Desulforapulum autotrophicum HRM2: one gene and its partner. Each later gene encodes a partner of the first gene's protein in a complex. Links are inferred from orthologs where the notes say so. Each region holds a gene or a part of one and is shown on either strand. Other genes may lie near its edges.

Region 1 (3,467 bases):
GGCAACACCGGCCGAAGCACAGGGTCCCACGTTCACTATGAGGTCAGAATAAACGGTACACCTGTGAATCCTGAAAAATACATCGTCAACTGAACCCCCAGGAATTGAAACCGCCTCCCCATGCCCCATACCCCCCATGATGTAGTTTTGCCTTCCTCCCAGGAAACGTGAAACATTTTCTACAAACAGCATCTTTCTTGCAAAAATAATTTTAATTTTCAAAAATAGTGCTTATATGTTTAGTAAAACAAAAACGAACTAACCAGCATGGCTGGAACATGATATCGGCTCCGGCCACAAAAAATAATGAAACGCCTCTGATTGCAATGCTTCGGTGGAAGTTTCATATAAACCCTATTATCGAAGGTAACGCAATCATATGGTACTCAATTTTCTTACACGAGTGTTTGGCTCAAGCAATGAAAGAGCAGTAAAAAGGCTACAACCCCTGGTTGACAAGATCAATGCCCTTGAGCCCCGGTTCCAGAAACTCACTGACAATGAACTGGCCGAGACCACGGCGAGCTTTAAACTCAGACTTGCCAATGGTGAAACCCTGGATGACCTTCTTTGCGAAGCCTTTGCCCTGGTAAGGGAAGCCTCCTGGCGGACCTTAAAAATGCGCCACTTTGATGCCCAGCTCATCGGAGGCATTGCCCTACACCAGGGCATTATTGCCGAGATGAAAACCGGTGAGGGAAAGACCCTTGCCGCCACCCTCCCCGCTTACCTGAATGCCCTTTCCGGGAAAGGGGTCCACATTGTTACGGTCAATGACTACCTTGCCAGGCGTGATGCCGAATGGATGAGCACCATCTACAACTTTTTGAATCTCTCCGTCGGCATAATTGTCCACGATCTGAACGATGAAGAAAGAAAAAAAGCCTACGCTTCAGACATCACCTATGGAACCAACAACGAGTTCGGTTTTGATTATCTTCGGGACAACATGAAATTTGACCGGGAATCCCTTGCCCAGAAAGAACTCAATTTCGCCATTGTGGATGAGGTGGACAGTATTCTAATTGATGAGGCAAGGACACCGCTGATCATTTCTGGACCTGCGGAAAAATCCACCACCCTCTACGCCCAGACAGACACCATCATTTCAGCCTTTAAAAAGGACATCCACTACAATGTGGATGAAAAGGCAAAATCATCCACCCTGACCGAAGAGGGGGTCGCCCTGGGTGAACAACTGCTTGGGGTTGAAAACCTCTACGATCCTTCAAACATTGAAATCCTCCATCACCTGAATCAAGCCATCAAAGCTCACACTCTGTTCAAGCGGGATGTGGACTATATTGTAAAAAACGACGAAGTGGTGATCGTTGACGAGTTCACCGGCCGGTTAATGACTGGAAGGCGCTACAGCGAAGGTCTTCACCAGGCCCTGGAGGCAAAGGAGGGGGTAAAGATCGCCAATGAGAATCAGACCCTTGCCTCGGTCACCTTTCAGAACTTTTTCAGGATGTACAAAAAACTTTCCGGCATGACCGGTACTGCCGAAACCGAGGCAGCAGAGTTCAAGAAAATATATGATCTTGACGTGCTGGTCATCCCCACCCACAAACCCATGGTGAGAAAAGATTTTCCTGATTTAATCTACAAGACCCAGAAGGAAAAATACCAGGCAGCCATCCAGGAAATCATCTCCCTGCATAAAAAGGGACAGCCCGTTCTTGTGGGCACCATCGCCATTGACGTTTCAGAAGACATCAGTGACAAACTGAAAAAACGGGGCATTCCCCACACGGTTCTCAATGCCAAGCACCACAAGGCAGAGGCTGAAATCGTTGCTAATGCAGGTCAGCGGGGGGCTGTTACCATTTCCACCAACATGGCAGGCCGGGGAACTGATATTGTTCTGGGGGAAGGAGTAAAAGAACTTGGGGGGCTACACATTCTTGGTACCAGTCGCCATGAATCAAGGCGAATTGACAACCAGTTGCGGGGCCGTTCAGGTCGCCAGGGAGATCCTGGATCCTCACGCTTTTACCTTTCCCTTGAGGATGATCTTCTCAGAATTTTTGGCGGAGATAGAATCACCGCTATTATGAACAAACTGGGCATTGATGAGGGAGAACCCATTGAGCACGGCCTCATCAGTCGTGCCATTGAAAATGCCCAGTCCAAGGTCGAGGGGCACAACTTTGAGATCAGAAAACAGCTGATTGAGTATGATGATGTCATGAACCAGCAGAGAGAGGTGATCTACCGCCAGAGGCGCCAGATTCTCACGGACTCCGATCTTTCAACCCTGTTTAAGGATATGATTCAAGACCAGGCATGGCAGATCCACGCCATGTACAAAAACGACAAGCAGCACCCAATGGAATGGGACCTTGAGGGGTTGAAGGACACCGTTAAAAAACAGTTTAACCTTGAAATCGATCTTTCCCCGGCGGTGTGCGAGGATATCGACGCTGACGCTCTGGGAGAACTCATTGAAACAACCGCAATAGACGCGTATAAAGCCAAGGAGTCCCTTCTGGGCCCCATTGACACCCAACGCCTTGAACGGTACATTATGCTCCAGACCGTTGACAGCCTCTGGAAAGACCATCTTCTCAACATGGATCATCTCAAAGAGGGAATCGGCCTCAGGGGTTATGCCCAGCAGAACCCGCTGATTCTCTACAAAAAAGAGGGATATGAGATGTTTGAGGGCCTTGTGGAACGGATAAAAGAGGAAACCCTTGGCATCTTTTTCAGAATCCAGATCGCCGAAAGTGAACCCCTTGAACCCATTCAGAAACCGAGGCAGGAAAACCTGGTTTTTTCCCATTCTGATGATTCAAACGTTAAAAAACCCGTTAAACGTGCCCAGGAAAAAGTGGGGCGAAACGACCTCTGCCCCTGCGGCAGCGGTAAAAAATACAAAAAATGCTGTGGGGCTTAAGGAAATCATGAGCCTTAACGAACCTTCAATAAAACAGAGAACTTCGTCAAAAGTTGAAAAAAAAGAAGGGTACCCTCCCATGTACAGGGTTGTTCTTCACAATGACGATTACACCACCATGGAGTTTGTCGTTCAGATTCTCATAACGGTTTTTGGAAAATCCCTTGAAAAAGCGTCCATAATAATGCTTAATATACATAAACAGGGAAAGGGTATTTGCGGGTCTTACACAAGGGAAGTTGCAGAGACCAAGGTAAATACGGTTCATCACCTGGCAAGAGAGCAGGGATTCCCCTTAAAGAGCACGATGGAGAAGGAGTAGCCATGATAAGCAAGGAACTTAGTGCAACCCTCGGAGCGGCCGTTCGGGAAGCCAAAAAAAGACGCCACGAGTACGTCTGCGTTGAACATGTTCTCTATGCAATTTTGCACCACGAAACCGGGTCTGAAACCGTTGAAAAATGCGGTGGAGATCCGGAGGTCATAAAGAAAAACCTGGATACCTTTTTCCAGGAAAAGATGACCGTCATGGGCGAAGGCGAAGAGTATGTCCTCCAACAGACCA
Region 2 (3,183 bases), 1.0 Mb from region 1 along the record:
GAAACCAAGGATGAGGTTGCCAGACGACGCGGCCTTCGTCCTGAAGATATTTAGGAAGGGGCTTGAGATGTCAGGTAAACTAAAGATTACACAGGTCAGAAGCCTGGTGGGCCGCAATGAAAAACATCGAAGGATCGTACGGGCCCTTGGTTTGAAAAGAATGCATATGACGGTTGAGCATACGAATAACCCTGCAATCATGGGCATGGTTAAGAAGATTCCTCATCTGGTTACCGTGGAGGAGGTTTAAATGAAGCTACATGAACTCTCACCCTCAGAGGGGAGTCGTAAAAAAAGAAAACGTGTTGGAAGAGGCCCGGGATCAGGTATGGGCGGAACCTCAACCCGGGGAAACAAGGGCCACAACCAGCGGTCTGGTGGTGGAACAAGACCTGGTTTTGAAGGTGGTCAGATGCCCCTTCACCGCCGGTTGCCCAAGCGCGGATTTAAAAATATCCTTGCAAAAAGTATCCTTATCGTTAATCTTTCAGACCTTGACCGGTTTGAGGATAAGGCGGTTATTGATGTGGCCGCCCTTAAGCAGACTGGTCTGATCAAGGGCATGTTTGACAAGGTTAAGATCCTGGGTGACGGTGAGGTGTCCAAAGCCTTTACCTTTAAACAGTGTCTTGTCAGTAAAACCGCCAGGCAGAAGATCGAAGCCGCCGGTGGTTCCATAGAATTATAATCGAATCTGAGGCCTTATAAATGATTGAGCGCGGATACCAGAACATACTCAAACTTCCTGAACTGAAACGGAAGCTTTTGATCACATTTGCCTTGCTGTTTGTTTACCGTGTTGGGGTTCATGTTCCCACGCCGGGTATTGACGGAGCAGCACTTGCTTCGTTCTTCGATAATGCCAGGGGGACACTCTTTGCGATGTTCAACATGTTTTCAGGAGGGGCTCTGGACAGGCTCTCTGTGTTCGCACTGGGAATCATGCCCTACATCAGCGCATCAATTATTCTACAGCTGATGACGGTTGTAATCCCCCACCTTGAGCAGTTGTCCAAGGAAGGAGAACAGGGCAGAAAAAAGATCACCCAGTACACCCGGTATGGAACGGTTGTTTTGAGTCTGATCCAGGGATTTGGAATCAGTGTTGGCCTTGAAAGCATGACATCTCCTGCCGGGTCGCCCATTGTCATGTATCCCGGCTGGGAATTCAGGTTAATGACGGTTATCACCCTTACGGCAGGAACGGCCTTTATCATGTGGCTTGGTGAGCAGATCACGGAGCGGGGGATCGGCAACGGTATCTCCCTGATCATTTTTGCCGGTATTGTGGCAAGGATGCCCATAGCCATTGCCAATACCATGAGGCTTGTGTCAACCGGTGAGATGGGGGTGTTCTCCCTGATCATCCTGATTGTCCTGATGGTTGCCGTAGTGGCTGCCATTATCTTTTTTGAAACGGCCCAGCGTAGGATTCCGGTCCAGTATGCAAAACGGGTTGTCGGCAGAAAAATGTACGGAGGGCAGACCTCCCATCTCCCTTTGAAGATCAATACGGCTGGAGTTATCCCGCCTATCTTTGCCTCGTCCATTATCATGTTTCCGGCAACCCTGGCAAACTTCATTGATCTGCCCATGATGAAGACGGTTGCTGCGGCCATGAGTCCTGGAAGCATTGTTTACAATTTGATCTTTGTCGGTTTTATCATCTTTTTCTGTTTCTTTTACACGGCTGTCACCTTTAATCCCGATGATGTGGCTGAGAACATGAAGAAGAACGGTGGATATATCCCGGGCATCCGGCCGGGCAAACGCACGGCCGAGTATATTGACCGGGTGTTGACAAGGATCACTACCGGTGGAGCCGTTTATGTTTCCCTTGTGTGTGTGCTTCCCACCATGCTGATGACAAAATTCAATGTGCCCTTTTATTTTGGTGGGACTGCACTTCTCATTGTTGTCGGTGTATCCATTGATACGGTTTCCCAAATTGAATCCCACCTCATTACACGAAACTACGAAGGGTTTCTTGGAAAATCCGGCAGTGTCAAGTCCAGGCGATAGTACTGGCGTTTATGACATGGCGACAAACAATAGATATGCAAAGGAATTTTAAAAAATGGCAAAGGAAGAACCCATAAAGGTAGAAGGGACAGTGCTTGAAACGCTGCCCAATGCCATGTTCAAGGTTGAGCTTGAAAACAAGCATCAGCTCCTTGCACATATTTCGGGCAAGATGAGAATGCACTTTATCAAGATTCTGCCGGGTGACAAGGTTACTGTTGAAATGTCACCTTACGATCTGAGCCGGGGCAGGATTACATACCGCTATAAATAGACTAGGGTCTCCTAAAACAGTCGGGAGATTACCCAGGAGTATTATAAGATGAAAGTCAGAGCATCTGTTAAAAAAATTTGTAAAGATTGCAAGATCATTCGTAGGAAAGGTGTTATTCGGGTGATTTGTATAACTAAACGTCATAATCAGAGGCAGGGATAGGGGGTAAAAGCGTGGCACGAATTGCAGGCGTAGACTTACCAAGAAATAAACACGTGGAGATCGCTCTAACCTATATCTATGGGATCGGCAGAACACGATCCCAGCAGATACTGGAAAAGGTTGGGATCAATCCCACACTTAAATCCGATGCCCTGACAGAAGAGCAGGTCAATGATATCAGAAAGGTCATTGACAGCGATTTCAAGGTTGAGGGTGAACTAAGAACCCAGATTTCCATGAACATCAAGCGATTGATGGATTTGGGATGCTACCGTGGCCTTCGACATAGAAAATCTTTGCCGTGCCGTGGTCAGAGAACCAGCACCAATGCAAGGACCCGAAAAGGTCCTAAACGAGCTGCTGTCAAGAAGAAGAAGTAGGGATAATTTGGGTTAACTATGGCCCTACCAATCAGGAGGCATTGCGCATAATGGCGAAAAAGTCAAAAAAAACTGTTACCAAGAAACGGGTAAAGAAGAATATATCCACTGGTGTGGTACACATCCAGAGCACATTTAACAACACCATTGTCACCATCACAGATGAGATCGGAAACACCATCTCCTGGTCAAGTTCTGGAATCCAGGGGTTCAAAGGTTCCAGAAAAAGCACTCCTTTTGCGGCAAAACTTGCTGCTGAAGATGCCGGTGCAAAGGCCATGGAGCACGGAATGAAAAATGTCAGTGTCTATGTAAAGGGACCCGGTGCAGGCAGGGAATCAGCTC

The links.
Region 2: the proteins of secA (region 1) and secY are in contact, whole or in part, in a crystal structure (PDB 3DIN), measured with the Thermotoga maritima proteins. The link is inferred for Desulforapulum autotrophicum HRM2 from one-to-one orthologs. Residues at the interface, in WP_004082002.1 of Thermotoga maritima: Glu261, Ala262, Arg263, Lys300, Ala301, Arg302, Thr303, Ile304, Ile305, Leu323, Tyr324, Asp325, Pro326, Val329, Ser330, Tyr333, Ile336, Lys340, Phe345, Val349, Glu363, Phe364, Tyr374, Ser375, Gly376, Gly377, Glu393, Ile395, Thr482, Ser483; in WP_004081795.1 of Thermotoga maritima: Glu108, Gly109, Glu110, Glu111, Ala236, Glu237, Arg238, Arg239, Ile240, Thr241, Ile242, Gln243, Tyr244, Ala245, Arg246, Arg247, Val248, Thr249, Gly250, Arg251, Arg252, Val253, Tyr254, Gly256, Ala257, Ser258, Thr259, Tyr260, Leu261, Pro262.

The regions. Positions count from the first base shown.
Region 1 is NC_012108.1:3,040,857-3,044,323, forward strand. What follows is about bases 1-3,140. They hold secA (preprotein translocase subunit SecA), read left to right. Parts: upstream 1-379; coding sequence 380-2,902; downstream 2,903-3,140. Other genes in these bases: HRM2_RS13190 (M23 family metallopeptidase), read left to right, coding at 1-93; clpS (ATP-dependent Clp protease adapter ClpS), read left to right, coding at 2,910-3,140. Outside these bases: more of clpS, read left to right, coding at 3,141-3,224; ATP-dependent Clp protease ATP-binding subunit ClpA, read left to right, coding at 3,227-3,467. UniProt on the Escherichia coli protein: Required for protein export, interacts with the SecYEG preprotein conducting channel.
Region 2 is NC_012108.1:4,064,696-4,067,878, reverse strand. What follows is about bases 10-2,865. They hold secY (preprotein translocase subunit SecY), read left to right. Parts: upstream 10-708; coding sequence 709-2,022; downstream 2,023-2,865. Other genes in these bases: rpsM (30S ribosomal protein S13), read left to right, coding at 2,470-2,838; rpmJ (50S ribosomal protein L36), read left to right, coding at 2,345-2,458; infA (translation initiation factor IF-1), read left to right, coding at 2,078-2,296; rplO (50S ribosomal protein L15), read left to right, coding at 251-688; rpmD (50S ribosomal protein L30), read left to right, coding at 68-250. Outside these bases: more of rpsE, read left to right, coding at 1-9; rpsK (30S ribosomal protein S11), read left to right, coding at 2,889-3,183. UniProt on the Escherichia coli protein: The central subunit of the protein translocation channel SecYEG. Consists of two halves formed by TMs 1-5 and 6-10.